Regions from separate parts of the Paraburkholderia sp. RL17-380-BIE-A genome, predicted to be linked through region 2. Evidence: riboswitches for the same ligand, from Rfam matches in the RefSeq annotation. Region 2 holds a riboswitch; each other region holds the start of a gene.
The links. A riboswitch is a leader RNA that binds a small molecule or an ion and turns the genes downstream of it on or off. The one in region 2 is predicted to bind cobalamin.
Positions count from the first base shown of each region.

Region 1: it holds a riboswitch for cobalamin, as region 2 does, so the genes downstream of both, P0D68_RS32205 (CbtB domain-containing protein) here and cobG (precorrin-3B synthase) in region 2, are expected to answer to the same signal.
Region 3: it holds a riboswitch for cobalamin, as region 2 does, so the genes downstream of both, cobW (cobalamin biosynthesis protein CobW) here and cobG (precorrin-3B synthase) in region 2, are expected to answer to the same signal.

Region 1 is NZ_JARESQ010000026.1:22,667-32,277, forward strand. It holds gene P0D68_RS32185 (FUSC family protein) at 1-1,126, shown strand, start outside; gene P0D68_RS32190 (hypothetical protein) at 1,710-1,898, opposite strand; gene P0D68_RS32195 (DUF6531 domain-containing protein) at 1,985-4,348, opposite strand; gene P0D68_RS32200 (CbtA family protein) at 6,049-6,780, opposite strand; gene P0D68_RS32205 (CbtB domain-containing protein) at 6,792-7,022, opposite strand; adenosylcobalamin (AdoCbl) riboswitch at 7,025-7,177, opposite strand; gene P0D68_RS32210 (histidine phosphatase family protein) at 7,266-7,859, shown strand; gene P0D68_RS32215 (hypothetical protein) at 7,883-8,323, opposite strand; gene P0D68_RS32220 (alpha/beta hydrolase) at 8,428-9,441, opposite strand; gene P0D68_RS32225 (MFS transporter) at 9,461-9,611, opposite strand, start outside.
Region 2 is NZ_JARESQ010000008.1:211,048-220,658, reverse strand. It holds gene P0D68_RS16070 (DUF2778 domain-containing protein) at 1-211, shown strand, start outside; gene P0D68_RS16065 (hypothetical protein) at 208-819, shown strand; gene cobJ (precorrin-3B C(17)-methyltransferase) at 829-2,610, opposite strand; gene P0D68_RS16055 (precorrin-2 C(20)-methyltransferase) at 2,607-3,338, opposite strand; gene P0D68_RS16050 (precorrin-8X methylmutase) at 3,339-3,965, opposite strand; gene cobG (precorrin-3B synthase) at 3,958-5,469, opposite strand; cobalamin riboswitch at 5,522-5,700, opposite strand; gene cbiE (precorrin-6y C5,15-methyltransferase (decarboxylating) subunit CbiE) at 5,785-7,029, shown strand; gene P0D68_RS16035 (cobalt-precorrin-5B (C(1))-methyltransferase) at 7,029-8,126, shown strand; gene P0D68_RS16030 (cobalt-precorrin-6A reductase) at 8,123-8,848, shown strand; gene cobM (precorrin-4 C(11)-methyltransferase) at 8,907-9,611, shown strand, end outside.
Region 3 is NZ_JARESQ010000030.1:4,858-14,468, forward strand. It holds gene cobN (cobaltochelatase subunit CobN) at 1-2,073, opposite strand, end outside; gene cobW (cobalamin biosynthesis protein CobW) at 2,080-3,171, opposite strand; cobalamin riboswitch at 3,391-3,671, opposite strand; cobalamin riboswitch at 3,739-3,993, shown strand; gene cobA (uroporphyrinogen-III C-methyltransferase) at 4,234-5,007, shown strand; gene P0D68_RS33835 (cobalamin biosynthesis protein) at 5,004-5,411, shown strand; gene cobO (cob(I)yrinic acid a,c-diamide adenosyltransferase) at 5,459-6,061, shown strand; gene P0D68_RS33845 (cobyrinic acid a,c-diamide synthase CobB) at 6,065-7,417, shown strand; gene bluB (5,6-dimethylbenzimidazole synthase) at 7,401-8,060, shown strand; gene P0D68_RS33855 (DUF4136 domain-containing protein) at 8,071-8,715, opposite strand; gene P0D68_RS33860 (CHASE2 domain-containing protein) at 8,712-9,611, opposite strand, start outside.

The sequences.
Region 1 (9,611 bases), on a different contig from region 2:
GCTCAGGGAAATTGCAAATCGAGGCCACATCGCTCGATTTGCTTCATCTGTACATGCAAGCGGTGCAACTGCGCTAACTGCGGCGCAGCGCCTCGCCGACTTGCGCAGCAAGCTCTGCTGGCTCCCCGCCACGCGCGCCACGACGGCTGCACTACTCGCGATGCTGATCGGTCACTCGCTTTCGCCGGAGCGCTGGTTCTGGGCGGTCATTACGACGTTCGTCGTCTTTCTTGGCACGCGCTCGCGCGCCGATACGGTGTACCGCGGCGCGCAGCGCCTCGTGGGGACGCTGGGCGGTGCGCTCGTCAGCGTTTCGCTGGTCGCGCCGCTGCAGGACTCACCGGTTTTGCTGGTCGCCGCGATGGTGCTATGCGTGTTCGGCTGGGCTTACTTCATCCTGAACGCGTATGCGCCGGGTGTGTTTTTCATCACCGTGCTCGTGGGGTTGGTCTACGGCGAGTTGGGGTTCGCAATGGGCCCGCTGGTCGAGATACGAATTGAAGAAGTGCTGGTGGGCTGTGTCGTGTCGTTCGCCGTCGCGATACTGATGATGCCGCTCGCGGCGACGCGGCATGTCGAGACGAGGCTGAGTTCGGTGCTGGGCGCGTTGCGCGAGGTGGTGCGGCTCGCCGGGGCGGGTGCGCTAGCGGCTGATGCGGTTCCGGCCATGCGTCAGCTCGATCGCAGTTGGCACGACCTGCGGATCGCGCTGCGACCGCTGCAGACGCAGCGCGTGGTGGTGTGGAATCCCGATGTCGAACTGGCCACCGGCTCGCTGCTGTGTTGTCTGCATTGGGCGCGAGTGTTGAGCGATTCCGCGCGACGCGGCGGGTTGCGCGAAGAGGTGGCACTCAATGCGGCGGAGGTGGGCGCGGCGCATGTCGATTCGATCGTGGCGCGGCTCGATTCGTTGATTGCGCGGTACAACGGCGCCGTGGTGCGCGATGCGTGGGGTGGGCGGGATGAGCTTGCATCGGTGACGACTGCCGCTCATGTTGATGCACGTAAGGCGCCGGCACTCGCGCAACTGGATGGCGCTGTCGCGCAGTTGTTCGATCGGTTGACACGGCCGGCGTCGGATGCGCGGAGGGTGTTTAATTGGGCGTTGAGGGGGCGGGGGGTTTAGGAGTGCCGGGGGTGGTGTAAAGCTCATTGGCGATGAGGTTACGAGGAGCGGAGCCAGCGGGTTTGGATCAAGTGTGTAAGCGACCAACTTTTGCAGGCTCTCGTCGTAGTTCAGAACCACGGAATACGGCGGATGTTTAGCCATCGATAACCTCTGCATTCTTGATATCTTGCAAACGCTGTTGGCATGCACGGCGCTTGTAAGCGACGGCTCGTCAGGTCGGCGAGCGCAGTGCACACGGTCCCGATCGTCATAATCCCAGTTTGGGCGCGTGCGCCGTCTGAATGCTGGCGTTGGAGTCGGTCGAGAAGAAGCGTTCCACACCGTTGTGTCCACCGCGCACATTGCCAATTCGCTATTCGTACGCGACCCAAGCTGCTCGCGGAATTGATGATTAGGTTCGACCCACGACGTTGAACAAAGCCGCAGCGCCAGAACCGGCACGCTGCTCTGCCTTTTTTTCGCGGATCGACAAGAGTCCGAATTGGATGCCAGCGGACGACGCCTAGGCGGCGCCACCCGCTGGAACATGCCTTTGTGATGACTGAGCGTCGGTCGACCAAGTCACCGAACCTCGGAAAGATTACTCTTCAGACGGTCTGTCGATCGGTGCCTCTGTAAAAGTAATGTATTGCTTGAGATCAGGTTGACCCAGCGCGATGAGACTGAGCACACCAGCGCCAAACCGACGCGCAAATTCGTCGTCAAGTCGGAACTCGAATTCATCCAGTAAAACGGGCATTTCAATTGCCCCTTTCAACGCCGTGGCCATCCTTCCTCGCTCGACTGACTGCAAGATCAACTGTTGACGGTCTTGGTCGTAAGTTACAACCACGGAACATGGTGGAAATCTGATCATCAGTGCCCCCTGCACTCCTGATAGTCGTCAAATGCATTCTTCTTGCAAAGTGCGAGGCCCGCCAAACCACCCATATATTTGGCAAGCGAGTTACACCTGAACATATCGGACTCATACTTCGCGTGACAGTCCGCCTCACGCCACTCATTATCCCCGCTGCTCCCACACTTGACCATCCCACCGTCGCCGCTTCCAGCTCCGAAGAGAGTACTGTAAAGCATCGCCCTTTTCGCCGAACTGGTCAGATCCGGCACCAGAACAGGATAAGGGACTTGCGCCTGATCGCTCAGCATCACTTCCGTTGCCTCGCCCCATGCTGGAAGTGCAGCGCTCAGTTCACTTTCAAAAAGTTTCTCCGTTAGCGTAGCTTTCCACCGCATGTAGCACTCGACACAGATGCCTGGTACGAAGGCCCGTGTATCTGACTGCAATCCCGTGAGGCTGGCGGACGGTGCAACCGGGTCATTGCCCAGTTCCCAGTTGGTGAGCCACATTCCTAACTCGGCGTCGCTGATCGGCTGCCACCATGCGCCGTTAGCTGAGACCTTAGCCGAATGTGACGAGACCGAGCCATTCGCGGCGTACTGGTAATCGACTGCCAGTACACGGGCAAGTCCGCCATTCAACGAACTTGCCGGTTCGTTATACTGAAAGGACTTTACGCGACCACGCTCGTCGTATCCAATGCTTGCCTGACCGCTATTACCCGCTATTTGCGTCGCGCGGTTCTCGGCATCGCGACCGAGGGTTCGCATTGCCCAACCGGATACGGCGTCCCGCGTCGTCGCGATGTTGCCACGCGCATCATAGGTGTAGGTCCAGTCCTCAGTCTTCACACCATTCCGGACGACAGTGGCAGACAGGAGACGGCCCGCCTGATCGTAGCGCGCCCCGACCGTCATCTGATCGCCCGCCGCAACCGCCTGCATTCCCTGTTCGCCCGTCGGGTCGGTTGTCTGCCACTCTGCGTAGCCGGTGACGTGACCTTCTGTGTCGTAGACGAACGCCCTGATCTTGCTCGGCATCGCGACCAGATGCGGACGCAGTGAACTGCTGTCGCTGTACTCAACGGTTGTTACCGTCTTGCTGCCCGCGACCGTTGCAACTGCTTTCGTTGGCCGGTTGGCGCCGTCCCACGTGTACTGTGTATTCCCATCCGGGGTAACTCTTTGCTTCAAGTTCCCTGAGGTATCCCACGTACGTGACACCGTGCCACCAGGTGTGGCAATAGAGCCAGGCCGCGACGTGTCGCCGACACTAAAGGAATATGTGCTGTTCCCAGCCAGGTTGCCGACCGTGGTCGTGCCCGAGCCATACCTCAGTGAAACATTACGCGTCGTGTCAGGATGCGTGACCGAGACCGCACGTCCACTGGAATCGTAGGTCCATGTTGCAATCCTCGAGCCTGATTCGTCCTTGATGCCGGTCAATGCGTTTGGAAAGCGGACATCTTCGTACAGATACTGGCGAACGTATCCAATTGGCGCGGTTACCGAAGCCAGATTACCTTTCGCATCGTACGCATAATGCGTGGCATTGCCCGAAGGAGGCACGACGCTCAAGATGCGACCGCTACCGTCGTAGGCCAGACTAAGTGTCAGCCGCGATGCGTTCTGTCCAATACGATCGACAGGCCACTGCACAATTGAATCAATCCTTTGTCCGACGTACTGAACCTCGCGGTACATACCTGTGCGGGTCGTCTCGGAGTGGAACAGACCTGTGCTGACCGAGTACGTTTCCGTCGTACCGATCCGTTCGTCTTTCAGGTGGAAGTAACCATCGCCAGCTTTCGTCAGGGCGAGACCCGACGTTCCTGGCACCGCCCACGCTCCATTAACCCACTTGAATATCAGAGGCTGCCCGTTACTCCGATAAGCGGAGATCTTTGGGGTGCTCGCATTGGCTGCGGTCAGATCAAGCCTTCGCTGCCAGTTGCTGACCCAATAGCCCCCCATCGCCGTCTGGGTTTTGTCGAACGGCTTCGAAAAATAGCTACGACTGAACACAAGCGGCGACGTATCGCCGCTAGCAAAGTCAGTTTCAGAAAGCGTGACAACTCCATTTGCCGGAAACACCGGGGCCGCCACCGGGCAGGTATCGTCAGGCGGGGTTTCGGTTGAGCTGCACCATTGATCAATTAGTGCGAGGTCGTTAATACACGCATAGTTGCCCATTCCGCCAGGCGTATTGCTTGTGACGTCGAGCTTGCATGTCTTGGAGCCCGGCGTGGCGCCGGACTTTGCGTACAGTGAGAAGCAGTCGTCTGCGTTCGCGGTGAACGCAAGAACCAATAACGTGAAGGCAACCACCAGGCGGCCTAAAAATCCGGTCGCCTCTCCGTACAGTCTGTGTCTTCTCATTCTTATTCCTATAGGTTATTTGCTTGACGCACAGGTAACCTATAGGGATCACGATTACCGCAGAATGCGATAACTCCTAAAATCACGCTCTCCGTGCATTCACATAAACCATGGCTCGGGAATGTCGACACGAGGCGTAGGAATTTATAACGACAACCGTCAGATACCGCGAACTGCAATTAGTGAAATGGCGGACGCAAGACGAATGGAGGTACAGCGTAGTCCCTCGCACCACGAACCTCGGTAGCGATTAGCATCACTCGCGAATACGTTTCGCCCCGACAGGGACATGTCACTTCTTTGCCAGTTGACGCATAGGGCTCTAGGTCCGATTTTCCTTGATAGCCACCAACTTCAGGATATAAACGCCCCATGGGCCAGTCGCCTCATGGACACGAAGCCGGCCGTAGGCTCGATTGCCCGGAATATTCGAGGCCGGTCCGCATACCCTGATTGTGTCCCGGATGAAATCATCCCTAAACTCAACGCCAAACCGGCATCCCTTCCTGCCGCCGATTCGCTCGTATGTGACATCGAAAGTTCGTGAAGACTGCGCGGTGAAGCGTGGCAGGGCCAATATGCATTGCCATACGGCGGCACACACAAGCAGTCCCATGGCTACCGAAGTTACTGTGATGTGAGCAGCGATGTTTCTCAGCGGCTCGCGAAGTCTCTTGAATGTGTAGGCCCAAAGCAGACCAAGCACCACCGAGAAATCGCCTAGATACACGTCCCGGATTACCCACACGCCAACGTGGCAGTTGACGGACAGCACTACTCCGGTGAACCACACGAGAATAGGCAGGATAAATAGGCGCAAAGGCGTTCGAGTGGAACCGTTCTCTGATTTGCTTTCCTCACTGAATGTCATTTGCTCGCTTAGCTATGCGTCAAAGCCGTATTCTTTCACCTTGCGTCGTAGGGCTATCTCACATTTGAAATGCGGGGCGGTTTATCGATGAGAGGGGCAGTGCCTTGCATCGGTACTTCGGTCAGCAGTAGCGGTGGGTAATCAGTTTGACCTCCAGTCAGCGAATACGCGCACACCTTCCAGCAAGACGCGTGGGGTTAGCGCGAGCCAGTAGCTAAAGTCCGGTACCCCGCATTCGATGGGCTCCGCCTGTCGGTTCCTCGGCGATCGCGTTCGACCGCATTCCCGCGCCCATGCGGGCGGGCTCGAATCGGCTAAGCGCAAGTGGTCTGAACCTGGCAAGTACTGTCGCGGACGTGCTGAATACCATTGGAGCGGTAATTGCGAGTGTCGCCGATGCGTTGGCCCGGTTCAGGCGCAGGTGGCGGCGCCCTGGGCAAATACGACGGCCCTCCGTTGGACTCAACCAGCCCATTAGTTCTTGACCTGACCGGCTCAGGAATAAACCTGCCCCCTGAACACCAGCGCGACTTATTTCGACCTGAACAACAACGGCTTTGCCCGACAAACCGGCTGGATTGGCGCGGGCATAGGATTGCTCTGCTTTGCCCCCGACGACCGGGCCGCGAAGCTGGGACGTCTCACTGCTGGAACTTTATCCACAGATTCTGTGCTCAAGCCTGTGGATAACCACCCCACAACAGCCCCAACTCCTTGACGCACAAACCTTCTCGACCCCTGCGCGCAAACAGCGACGAGCCAGGCAGAGAACGCCGGGCACAACCACCGAGGCGGTTGCGCCCATCGCCTCCACCAACCATCAAGCCGACTACACCGCCGGCCGACCGCCCAACCGCATAAACGCACCGCGCTCAACGAGCGCGCCGAACAGCAGTCCAATCGTCGTCCACATGATCGCCTGCATACCAAGCGCCGCCACACGGAACTTCCACAGCAGCGCCGCCGGAAAACCCTCCGGCACTTCATTGAAAGTCGGCATCGACAGTTGTACCGCCGCGATAATCACGACAAACACCAACCCCGCCACGATCGAGCCATTCCACGCGCCGAGTTTCGCGCCCACACGGCGCCGCACCTTGAGCGAAAACACCATCGCGGCCAGCGAGATCGCAATCATCAGGAAGAACAGGCCCGTGCGCGTCCCGATCGTCTCCGGGTCGCCGACCGCAGGCGGGTTCGCCGGATACTTCAGGTTGGGAACGACCGCCAGCGCAATGAACGCACCGAGCGCCAGCCACGCGGACAACGCGCGTGCGCTCAATGCCCCCGCGCGCCCATACGCGTAAGCGAACACCAACGAGAACAACCCGCCAAACGCCGCGCCGTACACCACCACCCCGGTCAACAGGCCGAGTCCTTGTTGCGTCTCGCGGCTCACCATCGCGGGTTCGGGCGCCTCGTCTTTCGCGGCATCGGCCCTTTCTTCGAATGAGATCGCCTGATTGACTTGCGGCTCGCCCGCGACCCGGGCGAAGCCGAACGTGAGCAGTCCCGCGGCGATGCCTGCCAGCATCCCGCGCACCAACAATTTACCGACCATGTCCGACTCCGTTAGTGACAGGGAAAGCCGAGCAGATGGCGACCGTCGTGCACGAACTCATGCACGTACATGCCGGGCACCAGCGATGTGGCGCCCTGTTCCGCACCCACGAAGTAAAGCGCGAGCAACAGCAGCAGCCCCCCGAACACGACCCACGGCAGCAACTCGCGCAGCGGAATCGGCGTGGGTTCAAAAACGGGCTGAGAAGCGGCCTGCGAAGCGGGATCGAAAACAGCTGTCATGATGGACATCTCCTGGGGTTACGCGCCCCGATAGTCGTTGCAGAGGAATGATGCGAAGCTCAGGTCTGGCTTTCGGCATGTGCTGTCGATTACAGTGGCGCGACCGCGCCGGGTTTTCACCGGCTTCCGTGCTTCGCAGTCCGGCTATTCTACGCGCTAAACTCCGGCACCCGGCAACGCAAAGCGGATGCACCCTTTCCGCCAACGCCAGGCTTCGGCGCAGCCTCACAGGAAATGAACAGAGTGGACATACGGCTATTACTGATCAGCCACGCATCGACCGCAGCCCAACGTGCAGGCCGTTTTCCCGCTGATGACCCGCTCGACGCCCGCGCTATCGCAGAAGCCCGCGTCCACGCCACGAACACACGTCTGGCGATCGCGGAAAGCGCGTCAGCCTATGTGAGCCCGGCCGTCTGCGCACGAGATACGGCGGCGGCCCTCGGCCTCGCCGCGTCGGTCGATGTCGCGCTGGCGGACATGAACTATGGCCATTGGCGAGGGCGGCGGCTTGCCGATCTCGAAGCCGAAGCGCCGCAAGACCTCGCCGCATGGATACGCGATCCCGACGCCGCGCCGCACGGCGGCGAGTCGTTCAGTCAGCTCGTAAAGCGGGTAGGAGAATGGCTCGTTGCGCTAGGCGGCACGCCCGACCTTGCATCGGCCGATATGTACAACGTGGTCGCCGTCACGCATGCTCCGCTTCTCAGAGCAGCGATCGTGTATGCGCTTGGCGCATCGACCGCAGTGTTTTCGCGCATTGAAATCGCACCGCTTTCGATGATCGAGTTGCGGCGCTCATCACGCGGCTGGTCGTGGTGGCCGGCGACGCATTAGCCGCTTTCACGCCGCAGCCCGATTCACTTACCCGACACCACCAGGCGCAACTTGTTCGAACCCGTCGGCGTTACGGCAATGTCGGTCCGCTTGCCCTTCGCACCGAGATAAAAGTGCTGCCGTCCCGGCGAATTCTGGTCGTGTGTCGCGTCGGGCAAACACGACGCGACGTCGGCCGCGACCGCTTGCAGCGCGTCCGCATTTGAACCGGCGTCGTGATGCGGCGTCCACGTGCATTGGTAGCTGCCGTGGCTCGCCGAACATTGCGCGTCGTCGCCGTAGGGTTGCGCGACGCCTTTGCCATCGTCCGGCGTCAACGACGCGAGGCCGCCAGGCGCCGCCGCTACGATGCGTTTCAGTGATGCACAGGGGCTAGGCGCGTCGTCGGCATTGGCGCTGCACGGCAGCAACGCGCCGAATGATGCAACGGCAAGCGCGGAGGCAAGCAATCGGGTTCTGTTCATGTCGGCGCGGTCCTCGAAGTGGCTTACAAGTAGCATGAAGCGAAGTAGCACGCTTCGTGCCCATGCGCGCCGAGCGCCTCACGCTCGCTCTCGCGCAACGCGCATCACAGACCAGCACCAAACAAAGCAGCCAGTCCTTGAGGCGATGAGAAAATCCCTTTGGCATCGTGCCCGACACCATCGATCACGAACGTCCGATGCGTCGCCAATCCTTCCGCATGCCGCGCCGCCATATAACGCGCATAAGCGAGTCCTCGCCCGAGACGGTGGCTTCCTTGCGTTTGCGCGGCGCATGAACGGTCGAGCGCAGGATGCTGCGGATCGCAATCCGCGCCGCCGAGCAGCACGGTGACGTCGCGTTGCGCGTAGCGCGCTTCGAGCGCCGCCGCGGAACCAGCGTCGCCCGACTCGCGCGCGTAAGCCGGCAAATCCTTGAGCCCATACTTCCAGCGATTGAACGACGGGCACATCGCCCTATCGAACTCCGCGAACTCGCCAGAGGCTGTAGGCCGCAGCGCATCGAAATACACATACGACGAAGGATTCGCCACCACGTATCGCAGCACAATGCCGCGTGCGGTGAGCGGTGCCTCGCTGCGCGCGACCACCGCATAGCGCTGCACGACCTGCCCGCCGCCCGAGTGCCCGGCGACCACCACCTCGGCGAGCGACGCGAACTGCTCGCGTGATGCGAGCGTGTGCACAATGGCGTCGAGTACATCGAATGAACTGATCGGCGCGGGACCTTCGGCGTTTTCGCCGCCCATCCAGCTCGTCCAGTCCCAATGCAATGTGGACGGCGGCAACGCATGCGCTTCGACATCCGCGGTCGCGAGAAACTGCGGCACGATCAGCAGCGTATCGGCCGCGCTGCCGCCGGCAAGTGCGCACGACCGCTCGGCGAGATCAAAGTAAGTGTCGCCGTTGCGCAGGCGGCCGTGAATCAGAATCACGGCGCGTCGAACGTCGCGCGTCGGCGCCAGCCAGTCGCCATTCGCGAACACGGGCACAGTGCCGCTGCCGGCTCGCGTCGTGACGTTCAGATGCCGGCTCGCGACCACCGCCACCGGACGTTCATTCGGCGCTCGCTCGTCGTCTGTCATCAAGTACTGGGTCATGCAATACGCTCGTGGTTGATCAATGAGTGGCGGGCCTCGGCGCAGTGTCACCCGCCATACGTCCGGCACGCGTGAAGTACACCATCGCGAGCGACACAAAACCGGCAAAAATCAGGTAAAACGCGGGCGTAAGACTACTGCCTGTCACGCGCGTCAAGCCGGTAATGGTG
Region 2 (9,611 bases):
GGCAACGGGGGACACGACTAACATCAATGGCATCAAGCGCGGTAACTTCCGGTTGCATCCAGTCGGGCGCCTCGGGCTGAGTCACGGATGTATCACGATCGCGAGCCCTAATGAATTCGATCGACTTCAGATATTCATTCGTTCGCGAGGACAGACGATGCCCGTGCCGGGGTCTGCCTTGAGGGCCTATGGAACCGTTGACGTCAAATGAACAAGCGCTCACTCATCAACATTGCGACTTACACCGCTTTGATAGTGATGTCCGCGATTGCTGGTTTGCGGACCACGTATCTTATCGACATGCTCCCAATGGAAATGCCTGAGAGCGTGGAAGCATTTATCCGATTCTGGCTGTCCTGCACCGGCACTGAATATCTGGGAAATCCAGACGATATGGAGGTGCTTGCGTTCCTGCTCTATTGGGCGGTCGCCACATTGCTGATTGCAGTGGCACTAATTGGATTCAAACGGTGGCTGTCTCGCTATCTCATTGCCAGAAAGAGTGGTGAAGCGATACCTAAGATGCCTTTGTCCGTAACGCTCGTGGCATGTTCATTTGCGCTTCTCGTCATGAGTAATATTGGTTGGCAACTGTCGAGTCCGCTTACGAGATACCCCCTTCATATACCCGCTCCAGTCAAGGCAGTAGTCAAATTCTACCTATCAGCCACAGGCCAAGGCGCCGGGTCAGATCTCGACGAGAACTTGATTTTGTACGTCATGGACCTTTATTGGGCAATAGCTACCCTGTGCATCGGCGTACCGGTCGTTCTTTGCTGTCTGGCGATACGTCGGTTCATGCGCAGAAAAACCTTATAGCGCACACGTTCACTCATACCAGCGCGGCGTATAAACCCACTCGCCGCCTTCGTCCGCGTTGCCGAACCTGCGTGTCGTGGACGACCCCACGATTACCATCGTGCGCATGTCCACATCAGACGAACGCAGTTCGCCCAGCGTGATCGTCCTCAGCGTGCTACCAGGCCGACCAATGTCCCGGCCCAGCACTACCTGTGTTTGCGCACCCCGATATTCCCGCACGATGTCCAGCGCTTTATCCAGTTGCCAGGGCCGTGCGCGCGAGATCGGGTTGTAGAACGCCGTCACCAGGTCCGCTTCGGCCGCGTGCCTAAGGCGCTTTTCGATGATCGCCCAGGGCTTCAGGTTGTCGGACAGCGACAGCATGCAGAAGTCGTGGCCCAACGGCGCACCGGCTTGCGCCGCCGTTGCCATCGCCGCCGATACGCCCGGCACGATCGATAGCTCGACCGCCGCCCAGTCCGTGTTCTGCGAGGCCTCTAACACTTCTAGCACCGCCGCGGCCATCGCGAATACGCCGGGGTCGCCCGAGGACACCATCACCACCGCGCGTCCTTCGCTCGCCAACTCGAAGGCATGTCGCGCGCGCTGCAGTTCCTCGCGGTTGTCCGTGCCATGCACGCGTTGGTCGGCGCGCAACGGGCCGGCCATTTTCACGTAAGTGTCGTAGCCGAGGATATCGGTGGCTTCATTGAGCGCCGTGCGCGCGGCGGGCACCATCAGGTCGGCGCTGCCGGGGCCGAGGCCGATCACGGTCAGGCGGCCACGCACTCGGCCGATCGTGTCCGGATCGATGGCGAGCGGCGCCAACGCAAGCGCGACACCTGCCGTCGAATCGTTGTGCAGCGTTTCGTAGGGAATGCGCAGCGCGGCATGCAGCAGGTTGCCCGGCGGTTCGCCATCTTCGGGACGCGTCAGCGCGAAGCGCAACGGCACATTCAGGTTCGCCGCGGCCTCGGCCAGCGCCGGATCGCCCATGCACTCAGACGAGGCTAGTAACGCCGCGAGGGACAGCGGCGCGAGACCATGCGTATCGAGTGCCTCCTGCACGCGGGCCACAATCCCGGCACTGGCACTGGCACTGGCACCCGCACCCGCACCCGCACCCGCACCCGCACCCGCACCCGCACCCGCGCCCGCGCCCGCGCCCGCGCCCATCACCGCCGCGACCACACTTCGCGGATGAATCACCAACTCATCCTCGCGCCCGTCCCACGCACGCGGCGTTACGCGAATCGCGAGGCGCGCCGAGTCGGAGCGGGGCAGTTGCGCGTCATCGAGCCACGGCGCGTCGCCTTCGATACGCGTGCTTTCGCCAGCCAGCAGATCCGACACGAAGCGTTTTCCTTGCCCGACGTCGGCGAGCGTATAACCATCAGGCGGATTGAGCACGCAGGTGCCAAAACGCAATTCGCCGCTCGTCGTGATGGCAGGCGGCACGGCTAACATCGCGGCCATCTCGCGCGCCATCACGTTGACGCCGGCGAGACCGCCGAGCAGCGGGACGACCGCGCTGCCGTCTTCGGCAACGGCCAGCACCGGCGGCTCGACGCCCTTGTTCGCCAACAACGGCGCGACGCAGCGAATCACGATACCCGCCGCGCACAACGCGACGATCGGCGTGCCGCGCGCATACAGTTCCCGCAAATGCGCGCCGAGTTCGCTGTAAGCCACGTCCGCCTCGACACGTCCGCGCAAGCCGTGCACCCGGCTATCCGCATACAGCGCCTGAATGCGTCGCGCTGTCGCCAACGCGCCCGCGCCGAGAATCACGATCGCGGGCGCGTTCATCCTTGCCATTTTTCCCCCGGCACCACGAGCAACGAAAAATACGGCGACGCCATCGGATCCACGTCGGCGAGCGCAACGATGCGTTGATTGCCCATCGTCGCGCGTTCGACGTAGAGCGCGCGGTCCGCGAGGCCGAGTTCGCCCAGCACGCGCCGCACCTTGTCGAAGTTGCGGCCGAGTTTCATCACGACGGCGGCGTCGGCATCGGCGAGACGCCGGCGCAATTCGTCTTCGGGCAGGACGCCCGAGAGCACCGACAAACTCTGATTGCGGTACACGAGCGGCGAACCGAGCACCGCCGCGCCGCCGAGCATCGAGCACACGCCGGGCACGACTTCGCTCTCGTAGCGCGCCGCGAGCCGGTCGTGCAAATACATGTACGAGCCGTAGAAGAACGGATCGCCTTCGCAGATCACGGCGACGTCACGACCCGCGTCGAGATGCGCGGCGACGATTTCGGCGGCGGTGTCGTAGAAATCGGCGATGATCGCTTCGTAGGAAAGCGGCGGTTCGAGCGCTTCCGTAGTGACGGGATAAACCAGCGGCAGATGCTGCTGCGCGTCGTGTAAATGCGCTTCGATAATGCTGAACGCGTTGCCTTTCTTCCCCTTCGCGACGAAGTACGCGACCACCGGCGCCGCCTTCAGCAAACGCAGTGCTTTCAGCGTGATGAGTTCCGGGTCGCCGGGGCCGACGCCAAGTCCGAACAAACGTCCTTGCACGGTCATTTATTCGACCTCCGTTGCCAGCGCGTTCACGGCGGCCGCCGCCATGGCGCTGCCGCCGCGACGGCCGTGCACGATCACATAGGGCACACCGCGACTGTTTTCCGCGAGCATGACTTTCGATTCGGCCGCGCCGACAAAGCCCACCGGAAAGCCTAGGATCAGGGCAGGCCTGGGCGCGCCCGCGTCGAGCATATCGAGCAGATGAAACAGCGCGGTCGGCGCATTGCCGATCACGACGACGCTACCCGCCAGATGCGGCCGCCACAATTCGAGCGCGGCCGCGGAACGCGTATTGCCGAGTTCGCGTGCGAGCGACGGCACGTCCGAGTGCGTGAGCGTGCAGATGACCTCGTTGTGGGCCGGCAACCGCGCACGCGTGATTCCTTGCGCGACCATGCCGGCATCGCACAGGATCGGCGCGCCTTGCGCGAGCGCCGCACGGCCCGCCGTGCCCGCGCCTTTGGAGAACTTCAGGTCGTCGATCACATCGACCATGCCGCACGCGTGGATCACGCGCACCGCGAGTTTTTCGAGGTCGGCGGGAATGCGCGACAAGTCGGCCTCCGCGCGGATCGTCGCGAAGGATTGGCGATAGATCTCCTGACCGTCGCGAATGTAATCAAGCATCGGTGTTACTCCGGGCCAGGCGTTCGAACATGTCGGCGGCCTGGTCGATCGTCAGTTGGCGCGCGACGCACTGGCCGAAACCGGGCCGTCCGTCGCGTCGATAAAAGTCGTAGAGGCCGGGCGCCGCCGCTAGCAGCGTGTACGGCGCGCAATGCGCCGCGGCGCACGAGCGGGAGCAGCCGCTCAGATGCACATCGACGCCGTCAGGCAGGCGGGCGGCGAGGCGCAGCGCGTCGGCCTTGGTGTCGGCGAGGCTCTTCGCACAGCCGCTCGATCCGGCGCAGGCAATCAGGCGCGTGATGGCTTGCGCGGGATCGGTGGCGAGGCCGAGCGTGGTCAAGCCGGATAGCACAGCGGGAACCGCGTGCGTTGCGATGTCGGGCAGCAGCACGCTTTGCCAGGGTGTGAAACGCAGTGTGCCGTTGCCGTGCTGCTGGGAAAGCGCGGCGAGGGCGCGCAGGGCGCCGGCGTCGAGGCGTCCGAGCGGCGGCTGGCCGCCGACGTACCAGGCTCCGGGCACCCGTTGAGGGTGGACGCCGAGGCGGAGGCTCGCATCGGCGGGCGCGGCTCGACGCCAGTGGGCCAGCGATGCGTCTCGCGTCAGCGGAAAATGGACGTACCGTTGAGCGTGATGCAAGAGCGCGTCGGCGCAATGGCCGGCTAGCAGGTGACGCATGCGCGTGGCGTCGGCGGGGGCGAGTTCGAGGAAGGTGAGCAGCAGCGCGCGCACCAGAGCGGGGACCTGTGAAGGCAGAACCGCGGCCAGTGCAGCCGTGCTGTGCGCACCGGGTTTTGCAGCAAGATCCGGCGAACCGGTATCGTCGTACTGCGTTGGCGAGCCCGCACACGCACTCGCGGGCGGACAACCCGCCAGCCCGAATACGAATCGCACGCCGTCCGACTCCTGCGACGCCGCCAGCCAGACATCGTGCGGATGATCCACTCTCGCGAGCCGTTCACCGCCGTCCAGCAGCAGCGCGAATTTCGGCGACAGCGCCGCGAAACGGGTTTCGCTTTGCAGCATCGAAAGCAAATCGGCGCACAGCGGGCGCGTGTCGAACAGGGCTGACGGATCGCGTCCGGCAGCGGGGCTGATCATCACGTTGCGCACGTCGTCGGCGGCGATTGCCGCTGGTGTGTCCGGTGCCTTCGCCGCGCCGCTCGACGGCCTCGGCCCGAGCCCGGCAGCCACGAGCGCCGCAATCAACGCCGCTTCGTCACCCGGCTTGACCCCACGCACCTGCAGATTTGCCCGATTGGTCAGCTCGATTGCCCCGGCAGCGTGGCGTGCGCAGGCATCCGCGATCGCGCGCGCCTGCGCCGCGCTCAACTCGCCGCCAGGCAGTTTGATGCGGCAAAGCCCGCCGTCGCGGGCGGCCACGATGCGCAGCAGCCCCGGACACGCCGAGGGCCGCGGCGTCGCGGCCGCGTCGGAGACAATGGTGGAAGGCGAAGCATGATTCAAGACGGACACCGGTTTAGCGTCGCGCGACGGCCCGAGCATGCCGTGAAGCGGCATGGCTGCGGCATCGGTACACCCCGCCCGATGTTGGCTGGCACGAACAGTCTCGCCGGCAGGTCTCCTGGCTGGCAGGTCATGGGCCGCCGCTGCCTTCCCGGTAGAACCAGTGGCGTGGAGCGCAGGCGGACTCGCTGCATACAGTTGCGGGGGCAGCCACAGTGGCACTGTGTTCCCTCTTCGGCCCCGAAGGGCACCGGCGGCTGTATTATGCCTTTTTTCGAACAGCACAACGAGGCTGGGCGCTTTGATCGGCGCGGTACAGCGGACTATTTGAAGACACAGAATGAGGATGGGTGCATGCCGGCGTGGCTGACGGTGGTGGGCATAGGCGACGACGGTTTCGCCGGTTTGGGAAGGCCCGCGCGGCGTGCTTTGCTGGAAGCGTCGGTGGTCTACGGCGGCGAACGTCATCTGGCGATGCTGCCCGCGCGGCTCGCCGCGCGCCGTGCCGCGTGGCCGCGTCCGTTCGATCTCGCGCCTTTGCTGGCTGAGCGTGGCGGCGCAGTGTGCGTGCTGGCGAGCGGCGATCCGATGCTGTTCGGCGTGGGCGCGACGCTCGCGCGACAGTTGCCGGCAGGAGAGTTGCGCGTGCTGCCCGCGCCGTCATCGTTGTCGCTGGCCGCTGCGCGCCTCGGCTGGCCGTTGCAGGACGTCGCGACGGTGTCGCTGGTGGGCCGGCCGTTGGCGACGTTGAACGCGCATCTGCACGACGGCGCGCGCGTGTTCGTGCTGAGCGCGGACGGTCGCACGCCCGCCGCGCTCGCGGAGTTGCTCAACGCCCGCGGTTTCGGTGCGACCCGTATGAGCGTGCTGGAACACCTGGGCGGCGAGTTGGAGCGGCGCATCGACGGCCGGGCGGATCAATGGCCGGCGGGTGAGATGGCCGCGCTGAATCTGATCGCGCTCGACTGCCGTGCCACCGAGGGCGCGCCGCGTTTGCCGCTGACCTGCGGTTTGCCCGACGACGCCTTTCGCCACGACGGCCAGTTGACCAAGCGCGATGTGCGCGCGATCACGCTCGCGCGTCTCGCGCCGGCGCCCGGCGAATTGCTGTGGGACGTGGGCGCGGGCAGCGGCTCGATCGGCATTGAATGGATGCGCGCGCATCCGACGTGCCGGGCGATCGCAATTGAAGGGCATGCGGAGCGTCAGCGCTTCATCGAACATAATCGCGATGCGTTGGGCGTGCCGACCCTGCAACTCGTCGCGGGCCGCGCGCCTGCCGCGTTGCAAGGGCTGCCGGGGCCGGATGCCGTGTTCATCGGCGGCGGTGCGACGGTGCCGGGTGTGCTCGAAGCGTGCTGGGCCGGTCTGCGTGAGGGCGGCCGGCTGGTCGCCAACGCGGTCACGTTGCAAGGCGAAGCGGCGCTGGCGGCATGGCGCGAGCGGCACGGCGGCACGTTGACGCGGATCGCGCTCGCGGACGCGCAACCGCTCGGCGGGTTCGATACGTGGCGGCAGGCGCTGCCAATCACGCTGCTGGATGTGACCAAACCGGCCGAAGGTGCTGTGAGGAACCCCGACTCACCCCAAGAACCCTGATGCGCGAAGAAACGCCCGAACAACCCGCGCCGCTGCGTAGCGGCTACACGACCGGCAGTTGCGCCACCGCGACGTCGCTGGCGGCGGCGCGTCTGCTGCTCGCGGGCGTGGCCAGCGACGTCGCGGAGATCGTATTGCCCAAGGGCCAGCATGTGCCGATGCCGCTGGTGTTCTGCCGCCTGATCGACGATGGCGCCGGCGGCGCCGAAGCCGGCACCATCAAGGACGCCGGCGACGATCCCGACGTCACGCATGGCGCGCTCGTATTCGCGCGCGTGCGCCTCGTCGCCACGCCGGGCGTGACGTTTCGCGCGGGGCCGGGCGTCGGCACGGTGACGCGTGCGGGACTGACGCTGCCGGTTGGCGAACCGGCGATCAACCCCGTGCCGCGCAGAATGATGACCGAGCATCTGGCCGAACTCGCGGCGGAGCATGCCTATGGCGGCGGCTTCGAGGTCACGATCGGCGTGGAAGGCGGCGAAGCGCTCGCGCTGAAAACGATGAACCCGCGTCTCGGCATTCTCGGCGGTCTGTCGATCCTCGGCACCACCGGCATCGTGCGGCCGTTTTCGTGCTCGGCGTATATCGCGTCGATCCATCAGGGCATCGATGTAGCGCGCGCCAACGGCTACACGCATCTTGCCGCCTGCACCGGCAACGCCAGCGAGGACGCGATGCGCGCGCACTACGGTCTGCCGGATATCGCGCTGATCGAAATGGGCGACTTCGTCGGTGCGGTGCTCAAGCATATGAAGCGCGCGCCGGTCGAGCGTCTGAGCGTGTGCGGCGGCTTCGGCAAACTCAGCAAACTGGCGGCGGGGCATCTCGATCTGCATAGCCGTCATTCGAGCATCGATCTTGAACGGCTCGCGCAGTGGGCGGCCGAACACGGCGCCGACGCCGCGCTTCAGGCGGCGATTCGCGCGGCCAATACGAGCCAGCAGGCGGTTGCATTGGCGCGTGAGCAGCAGGTGCCGCTCGGCGATATCGTCTGCCGGCATGCGCTGGCCGTGGCGCGCGATATCGTGCCGCCGCAGGTCCACGTGGAAATGTTCGCGATCGACCGCCAGGGCAACCTGATCGGAGCCGCGCAATGAAGCGGATTCTGCTGCTCGGCGGCACCGGCGACGCGTTGCGGATCGCTCGCGAACTCAACGATCCCGTCCACGTGTACAGTCTCGCCGGCCTTGGCAAGGTGCCGGGCGATCTCTCGTGCTCGGTGCGCGTGGGCGGTTTCGGCGGCAGCGAGGGCCTGGCGCGTTACATCGACAGTGAGGGCATTGGCCTCGTGCTCGACGCGACGCATCCGTATGCCGCGCAAATCAGCGCGAATGCGGCACAGGCGAGCCGCGTCGCGCGTGTGCCGTATTGGGCGCTGCGCCGTCCGGCCTGGCAGCCGCAAGCCGGCGACGATTGGCGCATGGTCGGTGACTGGGCCGCGCTCGCGGATGCGCTTGCGCCGTTCAGGAAGCCGCTCTTCACGCTCGGCCGCGAACCGCTTGCGCATCTCGACGAGATTCCCCCGCATCAGTTCTGGACCGTGCGTTGTCTCGATTCGCACGAGGACACGGCGCGTGCGCGCATTATCGCGGCGCGCGGCCCATTCACGCTCGAAGGCGAACGCGCGCTGTTCGCCCTGCAAGCCTTCGACGTGGTGGTGAGTAAAAACAGCGGCGGCAACGCGACCGAGGCAAAACTCGAAGTCGCGCGTGAGCGGGGTTTGCCGGTCGTGATGTTGCGCCGGCCCGAGTTGCCGGCGGCGGATCGGGAGTTCGAGCGCATAGCCGACCTGCTCGAAGCGCTGCAAGCGGCGCATTGAGCTTCCGCCTGAATCGCGCATGCCTGCCATGCCGCGCTAACGAATCATGGAGTAATGAATGACGGTGTTTTTTATCGGCGCCGGTCCGGGCGACCCGGAACTGATCACGGTGAAAGGGCAGCGGCTCGTGCGCAGTTGCCCGGTGATCCTGTACGCGGGTTCCCTCGTGCCGGCCGCGGTGCTCGAAGGTCATGCGGCCGCGCAGGTCGTCAACACCGCCGAACTCGATCTCGATCAGATCGTCGCGCTGCTCGCGGCGGCGCACGCCAAAGGCCAGGACGTGGCGCGCGTGCATTCGGGCGATCCGTCGTTGTACGGCGCGATCGGCGAACAGATCCGCAGACTGCGCGAATTGCATATCCCCTATGAGATCGTGCCGGGCGTGACCGCCACGGCCGCCTGCGCGGCGGCGCTGGGCTGCGAACTCACGCTGCCCGATGTTTCGCAGACGCTGATTCTCACGCGCTTCGCGAACAAAACCAGCATGCCGGAAGGCGAACAGCTCGCTGACCTTGCGCGGCACCGCGCGACGATGGCGATTCATCTCGGCGTGCGGCATCTTGCGCGCATCGTCGATGAATTGCGGCCGCATTACGGCGGCGCGTGTCCGGTCGCGGTGATCTATCGCGCGAGCTGGCCGGACGAGGAGAAGATCACCGGCACGCTCGACGATATCGTCGGCAAAGTGCAGTCGAGTTCCATCGAGCGGACCGCGCTGATTCTGGTCGGCCAGGTGCTCGCCGCCGAAGGCTTCGCGGACTCG
Region 3 (9,611 bases), on a different contig from region 2:
CGCTTCCTTCAACTCGCACAGCCATGCATCGACGCGCGTGAGGAGCGCGTCCTCATCGTCCTGCCCGGTCGGCGCCGCGAGGCTCAACTCCTCATGCAGCTTATGTTCGACGATGGTCGCCAGAATCGTGCGCCGCAACAGTTTCGAGCGGCGCGGGTCGACCATCAGCGCTTCATAGTATTCGTCCACCTGCCGCTCGAGGTCCTGCAACGGCCCATAGGTCTCGGCGCGCGTGAGCGGCGGCATCAGGTGATCGATGATCACGGCCTGCGCGCGGCGTTTCGCCTGGCTACCCTCGCCCGGATCGTTGACGATGAACGGATACAGATGCGGCATCGGCCCGAGAATCAGATCAGGCCAGCAGGCAGCGCTCAACGCGACGCTCTTGCCGGGCAGCCATTCCAGATTGCCGTGCTTGCCGACATGCACGATCGCGTCGATGCCGAACTGGTGGCGCAGCCAGAAATAGAACGCCAGATAGGCATGCGGCGGCACGAGGTCGGCGTCGTGATAGCTGGCGTAATCGCCCTGTTCGCGCGAACGCGCGGGCTGAATGCCGACGAACACCTGCCCGCAACGCCAGCCCGCGATCATGAAACGGCCGCGCCGCAGCGTCGGATCCTGCTCAGGTGGGCCCCAACGCGCGTTCAACGCCTGCCGCGCCTCGAGGGGCAACGCATTGAAGTGCGCGAGGTAATCAGCGAGCGCGAGGCTTTGCAGTGCGGGACGCAGATCGCGCACCACCGGATCGTTGGTCACACCCTCGGTGAGCTTCTTCAGCAGCGCGTCGCCGTCGGCGGGCAAGTCGGCGAGACGATAGCCTTCGTCGCGCAGCATCGACAGAATGCGGACCACCGAGGCCGGCGTATCGAGTCCCACGCCGTTGCCGATGCGCCCTTCGCTCATCGGATAGTTGGCGAGAATCAACGCGACTGTCTTGTCCGCGTTATCGAGTGAACGCAGACGGCACCAGCGTCGGCTCAATTCCGCGAGAAACGCCACACGCTCGGCGTCCGGCTGATACCGCACCACGTCGACCTGAGTGTGCGGACAACGGTATGCCAGCCCCTTGAAGCTGATGGCGCGCGTAATGATGCGGCCGTCCACTTCCGGCAGCGCGATATGCATGGCGATATCGCGCGAATTGAGGCCGTGATTGTCCTTTTGCCAGTCTTCACGATTGCCGCCGCTCAGAATCACCTGGAACACCGGCGCGTCGCCGGCGAGCGCGAGCGGCTCCGGGTCGTCGATCGCGGTCGCGGCGAAGGCGGTCGTATTCAGCACCAGCGCGGCATTGTGCTCTGCGCACAGCGATTGCACGATTTCGCGGCTGAACACGTCTTTGAGCGAGGTAATCGCGATCGGCAACGGATTCAGGCCTTGCGCTTCGAGCGCGTCGATCAGCGCGTCGAACACGGCCGTATTGGCCGCCTGCAGATGCGCCTTGTAGAACAGGATCGCCGCGACCGGCGCGTCTGGTTGCCAGCGCGCCTGCCAGTCGGCGATAGTCGGCGTGTCACGCCCGGGATGATAGAGCGTCGCGGCAGGCAACGCGCGCGGCGGCGCAGGCTCGCGTCCCCAGCCGAAGGTCCGGTGCGCGATACAGCGCAGGAACGCCTCGGCATTCTGCGCACCGCCCTCGCGCAGATAACGCCACAGTTGATGGCACAGATCGGCGCTTGCAGTACTGCGCGCGAGCAGGTTCGGATCTTCCTGCAAATCGCCGGAGAACATCGCGAGCGTCTGCTGCTTGCGCTCGGCGAGCGCCACCACCTGCTCGATACCGTAAGGCCAATACGCTTCGCCGCCGAGGTGATCGACCACCACCACACGCGCGTGCTGCAAGACGTCTTCGACGTAGAAATCGACCGAGGCCGGTTGCCGCAAATACGTGACGTTCGCGAGCCGCACGCTCGGGAAACCTTCACCCATGCGCGCAATCACGCTCGCGAGCAGCGACAGCGTGGTATCGGCGGAGCTGAGCACGACGATGTCGGCGGGCTGCTGATCGATACGGATCACGCCTTGTGTATCGTCGACGAAACCGCCCGGCGTGGTGCGCAGCAGATGCATGAGCGCTTACGCCTGTTGCGTTTCGACGCTCGACGGCACGCCGAGCGCCACGTCGAACGCACGCTGCAACGCGGCCTGATCGAGATCCTCGCCAATCAGCACGAAGCGGCTCGGGCCGCTTTCGCCAGCCTGCCAGCGTCGATCGAAATAGCTGTCGAAGCGGCGGCCCACGCCCTGAATCACGAGGCGCATCGCCGCGCCCGGCAGCGCCGCGAACCCTTTGACGCGATAGATCGTGTTCGTTTCGACGAGCCCTTGCAGCGCGGCGATCACTGCTTCGCGCGAGAGCGCATTCGCCTGCACGACCACCGAATCGAATTCGTCGTGATGGTGGTCGGCGTCTTCGGCGGAACCGTGGTGATCGTGGCGCAGGTGAATCGTGTCTTCCGAGGCGGCTTCGAGCCCCAGTAACGTATGCAGATCGAGCCGGCCCATCTGCGCGCGCACGATCTTCACTTGCGGCGGAATCTCTTCGCGAATCACCAGCTCGACCGCGTTTTGCTGCGCGTCGTCGAGCAAATCGGTCTTGTTCAGAATCACCAGATCGGCGGCGGACAACTGATCTTCGAACAGTTCGTGCAACGGCGATTCGTGGTCGAGATTCGGATCGGCCTTGCGCTGTGCATCCACGGCGACGGGGTTGTCGGCGAACTGACCGCTTGCCGCAGCCGGGCCGTCCACAACGGTGACCACGGCATCCACGGTAAAGCTGTTCTTGATCTGCGGCCAGTTGAAAGCCTGCACCAGCGGCTTGGGCAACGCGAGCCCCGACGTCTCGATCAGCACGTGATCGATCTGATCGCGGCGCTCGACGAGTTTTTCCATCACCGGAAAAAACTCTTCCTGCACGGTGCAGCACAGGCACCCGTTGGCGAGTTCAAACAGTTGGCCTTCGGTTTCGACGCCGTTTTCATCGCAACCGATTCCGCAACCCTTGAGAATTTCCCCGTCGATACCGAGTTCGCCGAACTCGTTGACGATCACCGCGATGCGCTTGCCGCCCGCATGCTGAAGAATGTGCCGCAGCAGCGTGGTCTTGCCGCTGCCGAGAAAGCCCGTGACGATGGTGACGGGGATCTTGCGCATTTGAGTTTGCATCGTGAGGTCCATCCGTAGGAGTTGCACGTGCACGCCGGCGTGTTTTTGTGTGTCTGTCTGCGCGTCTGCGTGCATCGGCCGGGTAGCCAGGTAAGCGGCGCGTAAGCCCAGCGAGCCAGAACGACAACACAACACGGGGACGAACGACGGGTTGCCGCGACAACAGAAAAACAGGAAGCGGGAATGAGATCATGAACGCACCGCCGCATCCCCGCGGCGTTCGCCCTTCGTATTCTGGCCGGTATCCGGGCTGGCGAAAGCGCCGCTTCCCCTTCCCGGGCGAGTGATTTCTCGCCCAGTGGTGATATGCCGACGCGGCCTTGCGCGTGGACATCGAAGCCGGCTCCGTGGCGCTAAAGAACTTACCGCAGCACCACATTTCGCTTACCGTTGCGGGGGCAGCACAGGTTGACCCGATCCATGGCAGGCGGGCACCCTGTTTCCCGTTTAACTGCATGCGCACGAGCGCGCACACGAGCACCAAAGTGCGTGCGAGTGTAGGCCCGCGGCCCGGTGCCGTCAAGGAAACGCAAGCCGCAAGCGCTTATCGGGCGGGACGCCATGTGCTATCGTATGCGCGCGTTTGGTGCCCGCACATGCATTCGCGTGTGCAGTTAAACGGGAAACAGGCCGCGCTTTACGCGCTCAACCTGTGCTGTCCCCGCAACGGTAAGCGACCTGCGGCGCGATGTCTTTCATCCCGCGCCGCGCATGCGTTTTTTCGATGCCACTGTCCATGACATTCCAACGAATGAATGCGGACGGGAAGGCAAAGCGCATGAGGCCGCCAGCCCGGATACCGGCCAGACGCGGAGGCGGCGAACCTCAGGGCAACATCACGCCGCCGGCCGCCGGAATCCGCGAGGGACGGATGTGAAGGCGCTGAAGCACGACGTGGCGCATCCGTTCGTCGATCCGTTCCCAAAGGGACCGTGGCGAGCCGCGCGTTTCGCCGTGCCTGAATCCGTAGCACTGCATGCCCCCAAAGTCCGTCATCCGGCGCGCCTGCGCGCTTCGCCCCTTTCCGCCCGTCACGACATGGCGCTCGCCATGCACGTTGCGATGACCCGCGCCTGGCTGATCGGCGCCGGCCCCGGCGACGTCGAACTCATGACCCTCAAGGCAACTCGCGCATTGGCCCAAGCCGATGTGGTGCTGGTCGACGACCTGGTGAATCCCGACGTGCTGCAGTTCGCGCGCGCCGACGCGCAGGTCGTCTACGTCGGCAAACGCGGCGGCCATCCGTCCACGCCGCAGGCCGGCATCGTCGCGCAGTTGCTCGAACACGTGCGGGCCGGGCGCAGCGTCGCGCGCCTGAAAGGCGGCGATCCGTTCGTGTTCGGCCGGGGCGGCGAAGAACAGCAGGCGCTGCATGCGGCGGGCGTCGAGGTGGAGGTCATCAACGGCATTACGGCGGGCATCGCCGCGCCCGCGGCCATCGGCATTCCCGTCACGCACCGCGATCACGCGCAAGGCGTGGTATTCGTCACCGGGCACGGCGCGGGCAGCGGCGAACCCGACTGGGCCGCGCTCGTCGCTACGCGCATGACCCTCGTGATCTATATGGGCATGCGGCGGCTGCACGATATCGTCGACGCGTTGCTCGCGGCCGGCATGAGCGCCGACACGCCATGCGCGGCGATCGAATCGGCCACCCGTCCGGAGCAACGCCATGCGCTCGCGCGGCTCGGCGAGTTCGCCGACACCGTCGCGCGTGCCGGACTCGGCTCGCCGGCGATCGTGGTGATCGGCGGCGTGGCGTCGCTCGCGCTGGCGCGCGCAGCGGCGCGGGCCGATGACGAAGCGCCTTGCGCAGACGGCGCGGCTACACAATGAAGACGCTGAGCGTGGGCATTGGTTGCCGTGCGCACAGTTCGGCCGAACAGATCGACGCGGCGGTGCGTGCCGCGCTCGGCGCGCATGCGTTCGATGAAATCGGCACCGTAGCGTCCATCGATACCAAAGCCCACGAAGCGGGCCTGCTCGAATTCTGCGCGCGTCATGCGCTGCGGCTGACATTCTTCAGCCGTGAACAGATTGCTGCGATGCCCGTGGCGGAGCCTTCGGCGGCAGCGCGTGAGCACCTCGGCGTGGATGGCGTGTGCGAGCCGTGCGCGCTGCTTGCCGCGACGGACGGACTCGGTGAATCCACCACGTCCGCAGCGCCTCGAGCACGGCTCCTCGTGCGCAAGACCGTCCATGCCGGCGTCACCGTGGCGATCGCCTCGACCACGGCCTAAGCCCAACGCGAACATCCAAACAACGACACTCAGGAACAGAACCTGCCATGAAGACCGATCCCGAATCGCATCAACGCATGACCGAGCGCCGACGCGAAGGCCACGAGAAGAAACAGGCCAACGCCACCGTCGAAAAAGGCCTGCTGATCGTCAACACCGGCACCGGCAAGGGCAAAACCACCGCCGCATTCGGCATGGCCGTGCGGGTGTTGGGCCACGGCATGCGCCTTGGCGTCGTGCAGTTCATCAAGGGGGCACTGCACACGTCGGAGCGCGACTTTCTCGGCGCGATCGCCAACTGCGATTTCGTCACGATGGGCGACGGCTACACCTGGAACACACAGAATCGCGACGCCGATATCGCGACCGCGCGCAAAGGCTGGGACGAAGCGCGCCGCATGATCGAAAGCGGTGAGTATCAGATGGTGATCCTTGACGAGCTGAACACGGTGCTCAAGTACGAATACCTGCCGCTCGACGAAGTGCTCGCGGTGCTGAACGCGCGCGCGCCGATGCTGCACGTGGTGGTGACCGGCCGCCACGCGCCGGACGCGTTGATCGAAGCCGCCGACCTCGTCACCGAAATGCGCATCGTCAAGCATCCGTATCGCGAGCAGGGTGTGAAAGCGCAGCGCGGCGTGGAGTTCTGAGCAATGTCCGCGTCCCCCGAGGGCACCTCCGCTGGCGCGTCTTCAAAAGAGACGTCCTCCGGTGCATGCCCCGCCCTCTTCATCAGCGCGCCCGCGTCGGGTCAAGGCAAGACCACGATCACCGCGGGTCTGGCGCGCTACCATCGGCGGCTGGGGCGACGCGTGCGCGTCTTCAAGACCGGACCGGATTTTCTCGATCCGATGATTCTGGCGCGCGCAAGCGGCGCGCCCGTCCTCTCGCTCGATCTGTGGATGGTGGGCGAAGCCGCCTGCCGCAGCCTGCTCGCGCAAGCGGCCGCCGAAGCCGACCTGATCCTGATAGAAGGCGTGATGGGTTTGTTCGACGGCACGCCGAGCAGCGCCGATCTCGCCACCACGTTCCGCGTGCCCGTGCTCGCGGTGATTTCGGCGAAGGCAATGGCGCAGACCTTCGGCGCGGTCGCCTTCGGTCTTGCGCAATTCCGGCCGCAAGTGCCGTTTTACGGCGTGCTCGCCAATCGCGTCGGCTCCGCGCGGCACGCGCAGATGCTCGAAGAAGCGTTGCCGCCAGGTCTGCGCTGGTGCGGGCACATTGCCGCCAGCGATGAAATCGCCTTACCCGACCGTCATCTCGGCTTGCACCAGGCGGACGAAATCGACGATCTCAACGCGCGCCTGGATCACGCCGCCGATACGCTCGGCCGCACCGCGCTGTGCGAACTCCCGCCGCCGGTCGAGTTCGGCGCGCCCGTGCCGGACGTGCTGCCGCGTCTGCTGGAGGGCAAGACGATCGCCATCGCGCGCGACGCCGCATTCTCGTTCATCTATCCGGCCAACGTCGCGCTGCTGGAAGCGCTCGGCGCGCGGATCGACTACTTCTCGCCGCTCGCCGACCAGCCACTGCCCGAACACGTGGACGCGCTGTACCTGCCCGGCGGCTACCCCGAGCTGCACGCGGCAACGCTGGCGGCCAACACGCGCAGCGCCGCGAGCATTCGCGCGCACGCGGCCGCGGGCAAGCCGCTCGTTGCCGAATGCGGCGGCATGCTCTATCTGCTTGACCGCCTCACCGACACGCAAGGCGTCAGCACGCCGATGCTCGGTCTGCTGCCCGGCCACGCGACGATGCAAACGCGCTTCACCGCGCTCGGCATGCAACGGATCGACAGCCAGCACGGGCCGATGACCGGCCACACGTTTCACTACTCGAAGCTCGACACCTCGCTCACGCCTCTGTGTTCGGCGATCCGGCCGCAAGGCGATGCGCCCGGTGAGGCCGTCTACCGCACAGGTTCGATCGTGGCGAGCTACATGCACGCTTATTGGCCCTCCAACCCGGCCTTCGCGGCCGCCCTGTTCCATGGCGAAGCCTTTTGACGATTTCGAGCGCGACGCTGTCTACCGCGCCATTTACGAACGCCGCGACATGCGCCATTTCGTGCGCGATCCGGTCGACGCCGCCGTGCTGCAGCGCCTGCTCGACGCGGCGCATCACGCGCCGAGCGTCGGCTTCATGCAGCCGTGGCGGATCGCGCGAATCACCGATCCAGCGCTGCGCATGGCCTTGCACGACACGGTGGAAACCGAACGCCTCGCCACCGCCGACGCGCTCGGCCAACGCCGCGAAGCGTTCATGAAGCTGAAAGTGGAAGGCATGCTGGACTGCGGCGAACTACTGGTGATGGCGCTGATGGACGGGCGCGAGCGTCATATCTTCGGCCGCCGCACCTTGCCGGAAATGGACCTCGCGTCAGTGGCGTGCGCGATCCAGAACATGTGGCTGGCGGCACGCGCGGAAGGTCTGGGAATGGGCTGGGTGTCGCTGTTCGATGTCGACGCGGTTCGCCAACTACTGCACATGCCGGAGGGCGCGCGGCCCGTGGCGATTCTGTGCCTGGGTCACGTCGACCAGTTCTACAACGAGCCGATGCTGGAAACCGAACGCTGGGCGAGCCGCCTGCCGCTCGCCGACTGTGTCTTCGAAAACCGTTGGCCGGAAGACCGCGACGCGCCGGAGTGATCCTGGCGCACTACGGTTGCAGCGGCTTCACCGACATCACCGTCGGCACGCCACTCGTCTCGTCAGCACGCAGTTTCACGCGCCAGTCGCGCGGCGCGTCGAAGGGAAACCTGGCCAGCGCGCTTTTGACGAGCGCCGGCATGGCATGCAGCGGATCCGCGTCGCGATCGCTGCTCGACGCGCTGACTTTATAGACCTCCCGCCCGCTCGCGCGCTCGAAAAACCGCAGCGTCAGCGCGTGCCGATAGACAGGGCCGCCGAACAGCGAGAACGGTGCATCGGGCGCTCGTTCGCAGGCGCCCGGCGCGCAGCCTTTTTCACTGACGCCGATCGTCGCCGGCCGCGTGTCGTAAGCAATCGAGAGCAGATAACGCGCGGATCGATCCGCCATTTCAACGAAGCCCTGCTTTGCCAGTTCATCCGCCAGCAAGCTTTCGAAGCGCGGATGATCCGCGCCGGCCTCTTGCGACGGCATGCGCGTGATCGCATAGGTCCGTTCGCCTTGCAACGCGGCGGCGGCGTTCGAGGTGTCGGCGGTATGCACGTCGGCGCTCAGGCCGGTGCAACCGGTCAGACTCGCCGCGGCCAGCGCGGCACAGAACAGGATGGCTTTCACGATCTTCTCGCTTCGATAAGGTGCATAGTCATACGTCACGTGCGCGGCGTGAGGAAAGCGCCGGATTGCGCGTCTTCGAGCACCGGCAGACGGATCGTGAACGCCGTGCCCTGACCGGGTTCGCTCGCCACCTCGACATCGCCGCCGTGGCGCGTGACGACCGTCTTGACGAAGGCCATGCCGAGCCCCGCGCCGCCCACTTCCGGGCGCTCGGCTTCGTGAAAGCGCCGGAAGCGCTCGAACAGGCCCGCCTGCTGTTCCTTCGGAATGCCGTAGCCCTGGTCGCGAATCGTGCACGACACGCGCCTCGCCGCACCCGGCACCGCCTTCTGTGTCGGGCTCGCCACGCTGCATACGATCCGCGTATCCGGCGGACTGTATTTGACCGCGTTGTTCAGAATGTTGACGAGCGCGCGCGTCATCAACGAACGGTCGGCGCAGATCCAGTGGTCGTCGTCATCGGCGCCGGTCCCGTCGGCCGCGGCGGTTTCGGTGAGCAACGTAATACGCTTGGCGTGCGCCTGCGGCCAGACTTCGTCGCTGGCGTCGATAAGCAATTCGGTCAGATTCACCGGTTCCAGCACATAGGTTTGCGATTCGGCGCGCGCCAGTTGCACGAAGTCGTCGGCCAGCGTGAGCGCGCGCTGCGCGTAGCGCTCGATGCGCTCCAGCAAACCGCGCGCGAGCACCGGCTCGCTACGGGCGCGCTCGATCTCCACCAGCGCGAGAATCGATGCCTGCGGCGAGCGCATGTCGTGCGACAGGAGCCGCAGCGCATCTTCCCGTTGACGCTCGGCCGCATGCAGGGCCGACACGTCGACGAGGCCCGCAATCCAGCCGGTGGTCTCGCCCTGCTCGTTGGTGCAGTTCGCGTAACGCAGCAAATGGTCGCGCTCGCGCGCGTCGCGCACTTCCACGCCGTGCGCCATCAGCGC